Regions from separate parts of the Polaromonas sp. P1_F9 genome, predicted to be linked through region 3. Evidence: predicted binding sites of a transcription regulator. Region 3 holds the regulator's gene; each other region holds the start of a gene.
What was found. The regulator sigma-54, encoded in region 3, starts transcription at its own class of promoters, with help from an activator protein. The targets are predictions, from matches to a motif close to TGGCANGNAANCTGCTTT.
Positions count from the first base shown of each region.

Region 1 (4,108 bases), on a different contig from region 3:
GCCGTCGCGCAATGCGATCACCAGGCCGCTGCCTTGCCCCTGTGTACGGGCCGGCGCAATGCTGCCGGGCTCCGACGGCATGGCCCAGCTTTGTACCGTTCCCATAAAGACGTTGCAGCGGTGAATCTGCCGGCCTGGAATGTCAACCCAATACAGCATTTGCTCATCGGGATGCCAGAACGGCGATTCACCCAGTTCACTGGGTTGTGCAACAACGGTTTGCCATGTCATGCGACGTTCCTTGAAAGGCTAAAAAGTGGACAGGGACCCAAGGTTAGCACCGGCAGGGCCGCCGCCGGAAACGGCCCCCCCAGCCGAATCCCGGCGATCGTGCAACGCCCACAAGGCACGCGCCAAAAAAAACAGCCCACCGGCTTGCGCCAGCGGGCTGAACATCCAAAGGAGATACTCAATCAGGGGGACTGCCCTGGGGCAGCCCGAATTCGTCCGACTATTAATTAGCGGTTGTAGGCGGTCTCACCGTGCGAGGTGATGTCCAGGCCTTCGCGTTCGTCTTCTTCGCTGACGCGCAGGCCGATCGTGAGGTCAACCACCTTGTAAGCGATGAAGGAAACCACACCGGACCAGACGATGGTGACCAGCACGGCCTTGGCCTGGATCCAGACCTGGCTGGCAATGGAATAAGCGTCAGGCGTCACGGCCGTGGCGGTGACCCAGTCGCCCACAAAGCTCGGGCCGCCCAGGGCCGGCGAGTTGAACACGCCTGTGAGCAGCGCGCCCAGGATACCGCCCACGCCGTGCACGCCGAACACGTCCAGCGAATCGTCAGCGCCCAGCAGTTTCTTCAGGCCGTTCACACCCCAGAGGCAGGCGAAGCCGGCGACCAGGCCGATGATCAGGCCGCCGCCGATGCCGACGTTGCCGGCTGCGGGCGTGATGGCCACCAAGCCGGCGACAGCGCCGGACGCTGCACCCAGCATCGAGGCCTTGCCGCGCATCAGCGCTTCACCGACACACCATGCCAGCACAGCGGCAGCGGTAGCACCCAGCGTATTGATGAAGGCCAGGGCGGCGAAGCCGTTGGCTTCCAGGGCGGAGCCGGCGTTGAAGCCGAACCAACCCACCCACAGCAATGCGGCGCCAACCATGGTCAACGTGAGGCTGTGAGGGGCCATGGCTTCCTTGCCGTAGCCGATGCGCTTGCCGATGCAGAAGGCGCCAACCAGGCCGGCGACGGCGGCGTTGATATGCACCACGGTACCGCCCGCGAAATCCAGGGCGCCCATTTGCCAGAGGTAACCACCCTTGGCGCTCATGGCGTCGGCGACTTCCTTGCCGGTGTAGGCGTCAGGGCCCATCCAGAACCAGACCATGTGCGCGATAGGCGCATAGCTGAAGGTGAACCAGATGGCCATGAACAGCAGCACGGCGGAGAACTTGATGCGTTCGGCAAAAGCGCCGACGATCAGCGTGCAGGTAATGCCGGCGAAGGTGGCCTGGAAGGCGGCGAACACGATCTCGGGGATCACGACACCCTTGCTGAAGGTCGCGCCGTTGGCAAAGGTGCCCGCGACGTTGTCCCAGATGCCCTTCATGAAGAGCCGGTCGAAGCCGCCGAAGAAGGCGTTGCCTTCAGTGAAGGCCAGGCTGTAGCCATAAATAAACCATAGCACGACGATCATCGAGAAAGTCACCATGACCTGCATCAGGACCGACAGCATGTTCTTGCTGCGGACCAGACCGCCGTAGAACAGCGCCAGGCCGGGCACGGTCATCATGATGACCAGCAGCGTGGAAACCATCATCCAGGCGGTGTCGCCTTTATTGGGAACGGGCGCAGCGGCAGCCGGTGCAGAGGCTGCTGCTGCAGCGGCGGGTGCTGTCGCTGCAGCAGGCGCGGCGGCTGAAGCCGCGGCTTCAGCCGGTTTGGCTTCTGCAGCGGAAGCGGCGGGCGCAGCTGCCGGGGCCTGCGCCATCACGGCGCCGGTCATCAGCAGGCTTAATCCCAGTACAAGGGAGGCAAGTAGTTTTTTCATGTCTATGTTCTCTTCGTTTTTTGGGGTAAGCCTTACAGCGCTTCCTTGCCGGTTTCACCGGTACGGATGCGCACGACCTGCTCGAGGTTGTAAACAAAAACCTTGCCGTCGCCGATCTTGCCGGTGCGGGCGGCGCCCTCAACCGCTTCAATCACGCGATCCACCAGCTCGTCGGAGACTGCTGCTTCGATCTTGACCTTGGGCAGAAAATCGACGACATACTCGGCGCCGCGGTACAGCTCGGTATGGCCTTTCTGGCGGCCGAAGCCTTTGACCTCAGTCACAGTAATGCCTTGCACGCCAATGCCGGAAAGCGCTTCACGCACTTCGTCCAGCTTGAACGGTTTAATGATGGCCGTTACGAGTTTCATTTTCAGGTTTCCTCCAGGGATGAATAGGGAAGCAGCATCGTCAAGCACCACCTCAGCCGGATTAAGGCTTTTGTACGAGTCATTGCTGATGGAGTCTCCGTAGAAGCTCCAAAGGTTGGCAACTTGCGTGGACTTCTTAGCAGGTAACGTGCCAAAGACACTTTGCGTGAATGATCAGCCTGCCCCCGAACTTCGAGCCAACCTCCGCGGATTGCAATGAATGCGATGCACCAATAAAGGGCGTATAGACGCACAATTTTGGCGCATGAAACCGAAAAAGCATCATCAAGCTTGTCTTTAGTGCACGGTAGTCTTCCGCAACGTTCGTTTCTGGGCCGGGCCAGCACCAGGAGATTGGTGCAAGAGTGCTATGGCGGATCCCGGCACTGACACAACCAGGCAAGTGCGCAGGACGAAAGTGAGCGCCGCTATCGGCTGCGGGGCACACCTTTCCGGCGAACCGGCGGCTGGCTTCTCTCGCTAGGCGATACTCGTCTTATGTGAAGGTCTGGTGCGCCTGCAACCCGGGATGGCCTCGGGTTCAGTTGTGATGCCGCCTCTGAGGGAGGGAGTTTCGAATGAGCTTGTCTTTAGTGCGTAGCCGCGCCTTGTTGGGCCTGGAAGCAAGGCCTGTGCAGGTGGAGGTGCATCTTGCCAATGGTTTGCCCAGCTTCACGCTGGTCGGGCTTGCGGAAACAGAAGTCAAGGAAGCACGTGAGCGTGTGCGCTCGGCCATCCAGAACACCGGCCTGGAATTTCCCGCCAATAAACGCATTACGGTCAATCTGGCACCTGCTGACCTTCCCAAGGATTCCGGCCGGTTCGACCTGCCTATCGCGCTCGGAATCCTGGCGGCCAGCGGCCAGATCGACGCCCGCAAACTGGAAGGCTATGAATTCGCCGGCGAATTGTCGCTGGGCGGCGATTTGCGGCCCATTCGGGGAGCGCTTGCCATGAGCCTCGCTCTGGCGCGCCCGGAACGGCTTGCCGCCGAGAAACTGCCGAAGCTGGTGCTGCCGGAGGCCAGTGCCCAGGAAGCAGCGCTGGTCCCCGGCGCCGAAATCTTTCAGGCGCACCATTTGCTCGATGTGGTGAGGCAATTTTTGCCGGGCGACACCCCGATTGAAGCAGGGGAAGGCTGGTCGCGCGTCAAGCCGATCGTGCCTTCGGGGCAGTCCCCGTATCCTGATCTGGCCGACGTCAAAGGCCAGGCGGCGGCCCGGCGCGCGCTGGAAATTGCCGCGACCGGCGGGCACAGTGTACTGATGATGGGCGCTCCAGGCTCCGGAAAATCCATGCTGGCGCAGCGCTTTGCGGGCCTCCTGCCGGCCATGACTACCGAAGAAGCGCTGGAAAGCGCAGCGGTGGCGTCATTGGGCGGCCGGTTCACGCTGGACAAATGGGCGATACGCCCCACCTGCGCGCCGCACCACACGGCCAGCGCCGTTGCGCTTGTCGGCGGTGGTTCCCCGCCGCGGCCTGGTGAAATTTCCCTGGCGCACCGCGGCATCCTGTTTCTGGATGAACTCCCGGAGTTTCCGCGGGCAGCCCTGGAAGCCCTGCGTGAACCGCTGGAGTCCGGCACCATCACCATTTCGCGAGCCGCCCAGCGCGCCGAGTTTCCGGCGCGGTTTCAGCTGGTCGCAGCGATGAACCCTTGCCCCTGCGGTTACCTCGGCTCGAGCTTGCGGGCTTGCCGTTGTTCGCCCGAACAGGTGTCGCGTTACCAGGGCAAGCTCA
Region 1 is NZ_JBFUBT010000005.1:82,539-86,646, forward strand. It holds gene AC1DYR_RS16200 (SMP-30/gluconolactonase/LRE family protein) at 1-231, opposite strand, end outside; gene AC1DYR_RS16205 (ammonium transporter) at 459-1,997, opposite strand; gene glnK (P-II family nitrogen regulator) at 2,030-2,368, opposite strand; gene AC1DYR_RS16215 (YifB family Mg chelatase-like AAA ATPase) at 2,947-4,108, shown strand, end outside.
Region 1: the regulator sigma-54 is predicted to act here: its motif matches at 2,505-2,522, upstream of glnK (P-II family nitrogen regulator).

Region 2 (4,108 bases), on a different contig from region 3:
CGTGTCGAGCTCTTAAGCCAGCATGAGCCGCGGGACTGGCTTTGCCAGACCGCAGGCGGACGGCCCCCTCGGGAGGCAGCGACCCGCGAAGGGGCGGAGCGTGGGGGCTACACTTGGTCATGAGCAAACTTCTTGACGCCTTTTGGCGCGCCGCGATGTATTGCCTGCACCCGCGGGTCATTGCGTTGTCGGTCCTGCCGTTGATCATCATGGTGGTGATCTCGCTGGGCCTGGGGTATTTTTTCTGGAACGATGCCGTAGAAGCCATTCGCTCGCAGATTGGCAGCTATGAGCTTGTCAGCATCCTGGTGCGTTGGCTTGAGGGTCTCGGCCTGAGCGACCTGCGCATGGTGCTGGCACCTGCGTTGTTGCTGTTCCTGGCGATTCCTGTGATCGTGATCGTGGCACTGCTCTTTGTGGCGCTGCTCATGACGCCGGCCATGGTGGCCCTGGTGGCTGAACGGCGCTTTCCCCAAATGGAACGCAAACGGGGCGGTTCCCTGTTCACCAGTTTGTTCTGGTCGCTGGGCTCAACCTTGCTGGCCGTGGTGGCGCTGGTCATTTCGATTCCGCTTTGGCTGATTCCGCCGCTGATCCTGGTGTTGCCTCCGCTGATCTGGGGCTGGCTGACTTACCGTGTCATGTCTTATGACGCCATGGTGGACCACGCCAGCAGTGAAGAGCGCCGCCAGATATTCAAGGAGCATCGCCTGCCGCTGCTGGCGATCGGTGTGTTCAGCGGCTACCTCGGCGCGGCTCCCAGCCTGCTGTGGGCCTCGGGCGCGATGTTTGTGGCCATGGCGCCCATCCTGGTTCCGGTGGCCATCTGGATCTACACCCTGGTGTTTGCATTTTCCTCGCTCTGGTTTGTGCACTACACGCTGTCGGCCCTGGAGCAACTCCGCAAGAAGAATAATGCCCTGGCGCCCGACCCGCTTGCGCAAGCAGCTATTGAATCGATAGCAAATGAACTGGCCCCCGATGCTCTCCCCGGGCCGGCGCCCAGCTTCGGTTCGCTGGGCGGCAAACCCGAATCACAACCCTGAACCCGTTACCTGACAAGCCTGAACATGACCCCACAATTCGGCCTCATCATCGTCGGCGACGAAATCCTTTCCGGCAAACGTGCCGACAAACACCTGCCCAAAGCCATCGAACTGCTGGGCGCGCGCGGCTTGCAGTTGGCCTATGCCGACTATGTGGGCGACGACCCTGCACGCATCACGGCCACGCTGGCGCGGGCCTTTGCCGCCGCGCGTGAACACGGCGACGTGGTCTTTTCCTGCGGCGGTATAGGAGCCACACCTGACGACCATACGCGGCAATGTGCCGCCAGAGCGTTGGGTGTTGACCTGGCGCTGCATCCCACGGCCAAAACACTGATCCTCGAACGTATGGCGGATGTGGCCAAAGAGCAGGGCACGCCCTACGAGCCTGAGCGGGACGACAACATCCATCGCCTGAACATGGGCGTGTTTCCGGTCGGCGCGGAGATTATTCCGAATCCTTATAACAAGATTCCCGGCTTTACCTGCCGCGCAGGGCAGGGGGCGGTTCACTTTGTGCCCGGTTTCCCGGTCATGGCCTGGCCCATGATTGAAGGCGTGCTGGATTCAGGCTATGCCCACCTGCACCAAAAGTCGGCCTACACCGAAAAATCAGTGATCATTTTTGGGTCCATGGAGGCCATGCTCACGCCCTTGATGCTCGATATTGAAGCGGCACATGCGGGTGTCAAAGTGTTCAGCCTGCCGAGCGTGGATCACCCTGAATATGGCCGGCATATTGAATTGGGAGTGAAAGGCGCCCCCGAAGCGGTGAACCGCGCCTATCCCGCCATGCTGGCGGGGCTGCACAAATTTGACCTGAAATTCGGCCCCGAATTGGTGCGTTAAATAATGGCCCCAAATATGTGCACTTAGCGATTTGCACTTAATTGGTGCATTTGTTACTGCCAGGTGTTTTTTGTATTTTCGGCTGTGCCAAGGCGGGAAGTGAAGCCAGATCACGGCACAATCAGCGGCACAATCCGGGGCTTGGCGGGAAACCCAACCGCCAATGTCTGTGGCACAAAAAGTGCATTCGACAGCCCGAATAGATTTTTCAACCACCCATCCAGCAACAGGAGATTTTGATGGCAAAGACCGTCGCAGACGTCATGAAAATGGTCAAGGAAAACGAAGTCAAGTTTGTTGACTTCCGTTTTACCGATACCCGGGGCAAAGAACAGCACGTGACCGTGCCCGTGTCCCACTTTGACGAAGACAAATTCACGTCGGGCCATGCGTTCGACGGCTCCTCAATTGCCGGCTGGAAGGGCATTGAAGCCTCCGACATGCAACTGATGCCTGACCCAAAGACGGCCAACATCGATCCGTTCTTTGAAGAAACCACGCTGTTCATGAGCTGCGACGTGCTCGAGCCCGCCGACGGCAAGGCCTATGACCGCGACCCGCGCTCCATCGCGCAGCGCGCAGAGGCTTACCTCAAGGCTTCCGGCCTGGGCGACACCGCTTACTTCGGTCCTGAGCCAGAATTCTTCATCTTTGATGACGTGCGCTGGAACACCGACATGTCGGGCACCTTCTTCAAGATCGAAGAATACGAAGCACCCTGGAACTCCGGCGCCAAGCTCGAAGGCGGCAACCGCGGCCACCGTCCGACCGTCAAGGGCGGCTACTTCCCTGTCCCTCCCGTCGACAGCACGCAAGACATGCGCGCCGAGATGGCCCTGATCCTCGAGTCGCTGGGTATCCCCGTCGAAGTGTTCCACCACGAAGTGGCCGGCGCCGGCCAGAACGAAATCGGTACCCGTTTCAGCACGCTGGTTCAGCGCGCCGACTGGACCCAGGTCCTGAAATACGTCGTGCAGAACGTGGCCAACGCCTACGGCAAAACCGCCACCTTCATGCCCAAGCCTGTTGTCGGGGACAACGGCTCCGGCATGCACGTTCACCAGTCCATCTGGAAAGACGGCAAAAACCTGTTTGCCGGTGACGGCTATGCGGGCCTGTCTGATTTCGCCCTGTACTACATCGGCGGCATCATCAAGCACGCACGTGCCCTGAACGCCATCACCAACCCAGGCACCAACAGCTACAAGCGTCTGGTTCCTGGCTATGAGGCACCGGTCAAGCTGGCTTATTCGGCCAAAAACCGTTCGGCATCGATCCGCATTCCTTACGTTGCCAATCCAAAGGGCCGCCGTATCGAAGCGCGTTTCCCCGATCCACTGATGAACCCTTACCTGGGCTTCTCGGCCCTGATGATGGCGGGTCTGGACGGCGTGGAAAACAAGATCCATCCGGGCGAAGCCGCCACCAAGGATCTGTACCATCTGCCACCCGAGGAAGATGCAAAAGTGCCAACCGTGTGCCACAGCCTGGACCAGGCGCTGGACGCACTCGACGTAGGCCGAAGCTTCCTGACCAAAGGCGGTGTGTTCACCGACAGCATGATCGACGCCTACATTGAACTAAAAATGGGTGAAGTGACCCGCCTGCGCCAAGCCACCCACCCCATCGAATTCGAGATGTACTACTCCCTGTAATCAGGGATCGAAGCTCAGCCGCATACTGTTCATTTATACAGTTTGTGGCCAAAAAAGGACGGCATATGCCGTCCTTTTTTATTGCCCCGGCAGGTTGTGGGTTTGCTGGCTTTGTATTTCGGCACCTTTGCCGCATACTGATAGACCGTCCTCGCCCTTCCTGGGCATCGGGAGTTCCTATGAAACACACCTTATTGCTTTCTACCTTGTCGTTGCTGCTGGCTGGCGCGGGGAATGCTGCATGGGCGCAGCAGATATACCGCTGCGCAGGCATCGGAGGTGCGGCCCCTGAATACATCAACAACGCAAAAGACGCCCAGACCCGGAGCTGCAAATTGCTGTCCGGCGGCAATGTGACGGTGATGCAGAGCACGCCGGTGCCTAAGGCCGCGGTTCGTGTGGCTGCGGCCGCAGGCTCCAGCGGCCCGCGCACTGACGGCAGCCCCGAACAGCGGGCCCGCGACAACGATTCGCGCGCCATCCTTGAGGCTGAGCTGAAAAAGGCCGAAGCCAAGCTGGCCGAGCAGCAAAAGGAATTTAACAACGGCGAACCTGAAA
Region 2 is NZ_JBFUBT010000001.1:746,982-751,089, reverse strand. It holds gene AC1DYR_RS03515 (EI24 domain-containing protein) at 120-1,046, shown strand; gene AC1DYR_RS03510 (competence/damage-inducible protein A) at 1,071-1,895, shown strand; gene glnA (type I glutamate--ammonia ligase) at 2,135-3,550, shown strand; gene AC1DYR_RS03500 (hypothetical protein) at 3,730-4,108, shown strand, end outside.
Region 2: the regulator sigma-54 is predicted to act here: its motif matches at 2,066-2,083, upstream of glnA (type I glutamate--ammonia ligase).

Region 3 (4,108 bases):
AATTCCACCGCATTGGCTACGCCCGCACGTTCGGCATTGCGTTCGGCAAAGTCGACCATGCGGAAAGACACGTCGCTGCCGAACACCTTGGCCGTGGGTTCCGTGATGGCGGCCTCGGCCTGGTCGAGCAGGCCGTCCCACACATGGCCCTGGAAGGGCAAGTATTTCTGAAAGGCAAAACGGCGATTGATACCGGGTGCGATGTTGCAGGCGATCTGCGCGGCTTCAATCGCGATGGTGCCCGAGCCACAGCAGGGGTCGTACAGCGGCACGCCGTCTTTGCAGAGCTGGTCCCAGCCGCTGGCGGCGATCATGGCAGCGGCTAACGTTTCCTTCAGCGGCGCGTCGCCCTTGTCTTCACGCCAGCCGCGCTTGAAGAGCGGCTCACCCGAGGTGTCGATATAAACCGTAACGGTGTCGGTCGTCAGGTGCACGTAGATACGCACATCAGGCCAGCGCGTGTCGACGCTGGGCCGCACGTCATCGAACTTGGCGCGAAAGCGGTCGGCAATCGCGTCCTTGATCTTCAGCGCCGCGAAGTTCAGGCTTTGCAGCGGGCTGTGCTGGGCGGTGATCTCGACCTTGAAGGTCTGTTTGGGCGTGAACCAGATTTCCCAGGCCACGTTGGCAGCAGCGTTGTAGAGGTCTTGTTCGCTGCGGTACTGGTTGTGCTGCAGCTCGATCAGCACGCGCTGCGCCAGGCGGCTGTGCAGGTTGAGCTGCAGGGCGTCGCGCCATGAGGCCTGCAGTTGCACGCCCGCGCGCCAGGCTTTGCCGTCGATACCGGTGACACGCTTGACCTCGGTGGCCAGCAAGGTTTCGACACCTGCGGCGCACGGTAGAAAGAGTTGGAGTTGATTCATGACTGACTTTGAGGGGCGGGGCTGCGCGGCCTGATCGGGCGGCTAGAGTGATTTGCGCAAATTGGCGGGCGCGATGCGCAGGGCTTCGCGGTACTTGGCCACGGTGCGGCGCGCGCATTCAATGCCCTGCTCTTTCAGCATCTCGGAAATCTGGTTGTCGCTGAGAGGCTTCTTGAGGCTTTCGGACGAGACGAACTGCTTGATCAGCGCGCGCACCGCCGTGCTGGAGGCATTGCCGCCGGTTTCGGTGCCGAGTGCGGAGCCAAAGAAATACTTGAGCTCGAAGGTGCCGAAGGGCGTACCCATGTACTTGGCCGTGGTCACGCGTGAGATGGTGGACTCATGCAGGCCCAGCTCGTCGGCAATTTCGCGCAGCACCAGCGGGCGCATGGCGAGTTCGCCGTGTGTGAAGAAGTTTTTCTGCCGCTCCACAATCGCGCTGCTCACGCGCAGGATGGTGTCAAAGCGCTGCTGGATGTTCTTGATGAACCAGCGGGCTTCCTGCAGGCGCTGCTGCAAGGCCTGGCCACCCTGGCCCTTGTGCTGCTTGAGGGCATTGGCGTAAATGTCGTGCACGCGCAGGCGCGGCATGACGTCGCCATTGAGCGAAACCTTGAAGCCCCGGCCCGATTTGATGACGATGACGTCGGGAACGATCAGGTTGCGCTCCACGTTCACAAAGCGGCGCCCGGGCTTGGGGTCGAGCCGGCCAATCACCGTGATCGCGCCCTTGATGGCGGCTTCGGTGAACCCACACAGGTGCGACAGGCGCTTGACGTCGCGCTTGGCCAGCAGCTCCATGGGTTGCTTGCACATGGCAATGGCTGCGCGGGTTTCTTCGCAGTCCTTGCAGTCCAGCAGCTGCAGGCTCAGGCATTCGGCCAGGTTGCGCGCACCGACACCGGCCGGCTCCATGTGGTGCAGCAGCTTGAGCGCCATCGCAAAACGCTGCTCCAGCTCTTCCGCCTGCGCCATGTCATCTCCTGCAAGACCGGCCGCGAGCGACGCCAGGCTGTCTTCAAGGTAGCCGTCGTCGTTGAGCGACTCAATGAGGAAGTGCAGCGCGGCGCGGTCTTCTTCCGACAGGCGCAGGCTCAGCGACTGACGGTGCAGGTGGTCCTGTAGCGATTCATGGCTGCCGGTCAGGTCAGACGCCTCGGCTTCGCTCTCTTCATTGTTATTCTTGCGCGGCGGCGCATCGCTGCCCCACTCGCTGTCGTCGGGCGTGGTTTCTACCGTGCCATCGCCTTCCCAGCTTTCCTCGAGCTTGGGCTCCGCACTGACTTCGGTGTCATTTGGGGCTGTAGCGCTAGTCTCGTCTGTGCCGCCAGCTATCGAATCCGTAGCAGATTCAAACTCGCGGCTGTCCTGGCTCACCGGTGTGTTGATGTGCTCCAGCCCAAACTCTTCGCGCACCGCCGTCTCTTCCGACACTTCCAGAAACGGGTTTTCATCGAGCATCTGCTCGACCTCCTGGCTCAGCTCGAGCGTCGACAGCTGCAACAGCCGGATCGACTGCTGCAACTGGGGCGTCAACGCAAGATGCTGCGAGACGCGGAGTGACAGACCTTGTTTCACTGGAGGTTTAACTTGGCTCGTTGATAAAAGAGCGGAAAGAATTTTTCAAGCAGGGGCCGCGGATCTGGCTTTGCCAGGCCGCAGGCGCCGCCCCCTCGAGGGGGGAGGGAGCTACACGAAGTGAGCGACAACGGGGGGGAGTCATCTCTACATCTTGAAGTGTTCGCCGAGATAGACGCGGCGCACATCGGCGTTATTCACGATCTCGGACGGTGTGCCTTGCGCCAGCACATGGCCGTCGCTGATGATGTAGGCGTGGTCGCAAATGCCCAGTGTTTCACGCACGTTGTGGTCGGTGATCAGCACGCCGATGCCGCGCGATTTGAGGAAGCCGATGATGCGCTGGATTTCGATCACGGCAATGGGGTCGATACCGGCAAAGGGCTCATCCAGCAGGATGAAGCGCGGCTGGGTTGCCAGCGCCCGCGCAATTTCGACCCGGCGGCGTTCACCGCCCGAGAGAGCTGGCGCCGGTGAATTGCGCAAATGATCTACCCGCAAATCCTGCAGCAGGGCGTCGAGCCGCGACTCAATGTCTGCGCGCCCCAGCGGTTTTCCGGCTTTGTCGAGCTGCAGCTCCAGAACGGCACGCACGTTTTCTTCCACCGTGAGCTTGCGGAAAATAGATGCTTCCTGCGGCAGGTAGCTCAGGCCCAGGCGGGCGCGCAGGTGAATCGGCATGTGCTCGACCGACTCGCCATCGATGGAGATTTCGCCTGCATCGGCGCGTACCAGGCCCACGATCATGTAGAACGAGGTCGTTTTACCCGCACCGTTGGGGCCCAGCAGGCCCACGACTTCGCCTTTTTGCACAGACAGCGAAACGTCCTGCACCACCTTGCGACTGCCGTACGATTTTTGCAGACCTTGCGCAACAAGGCGGCTGGGGGTCGGGGAAGGAGCGACCGGGGCCGCTGAAGTGTCAGTCACCACATCCATCTGTGCAGGTCTTTCTAGTTCTTTTCATTGCCCAGCGTCGTGCTGGGGCGCAGAACCGGGGCGGGGCCTGCGGGCGGCGCCGCGACGGGTGCCGAGGCTGTCGCGCGGGGTGACAGCATGGCGCGAACCCGTCCAGTGGGGTTGCTGGCCGTACGGTTTTGCGCGCCGCCATCCACGGTGAAGACGTCGGTGTTGTTGTCGTAAACAATCAGGCCGCCGGTGGTTTCGTCCACCAGGGTGGCGCCGTTGTAGCGGCGCACCACGGCCCGCTTGATGAACTTCACCAGGTCGGCGCGGCTGTCATATTCAATGCGTTCGCCTTCGCCCTCGATGTATTCGTCTACGCCGTCACGCTTTTTCCGGTAGAACGCCAGCTTGCCGGGCGCCGCGATGGACACCGCCTGCTGGTAGCCCTCGGGATCCTGCATGACGTCAACGCGCTCGCCGCGCACGATGGTCGTGCCCTTGGTGATCACCACATTGCCGGTAAAAACGCTGGTTTGCTTCAGGTCGTCATAACGCAGGGCATCTGCCTCCGCGTTCATGGGCTTGTCCCGGTCGGCTTTTTCGGCACAGACCGGGAAAGCTGCCCCCAGCGCCAGGATGGCTGACAGGATGAGGGAAAAAATGGGGTGTTTCATAAGGCACGAATCTTGCTGCTTGGTGTTGGCCCATTGTAGCCATGCCAGCTGCGGGAATGACTTACTCCGAAAAAGTAGGGGCATAAA
Region 3 is NZ_JBFUBT010000008.1:55,988-60,095, forward strand. It holds gene AC1DYR_RS20160 (THUMP domain-containing class I SAM-dependent RNA methyltransferase) at 1-863, opposite strand, end outside; gene AC1DYR_RS20165 (RNA polymerase factor sigma-54) at 906-2,441, opposite strand; gene lptB (LPS export ABC transporter ATP-binding protein) at 2,589-3,380, opposite strand; gene lptA (lipopolysaccharide transport periplasmic protein LptA) at 3,395-4,021, opposite strand.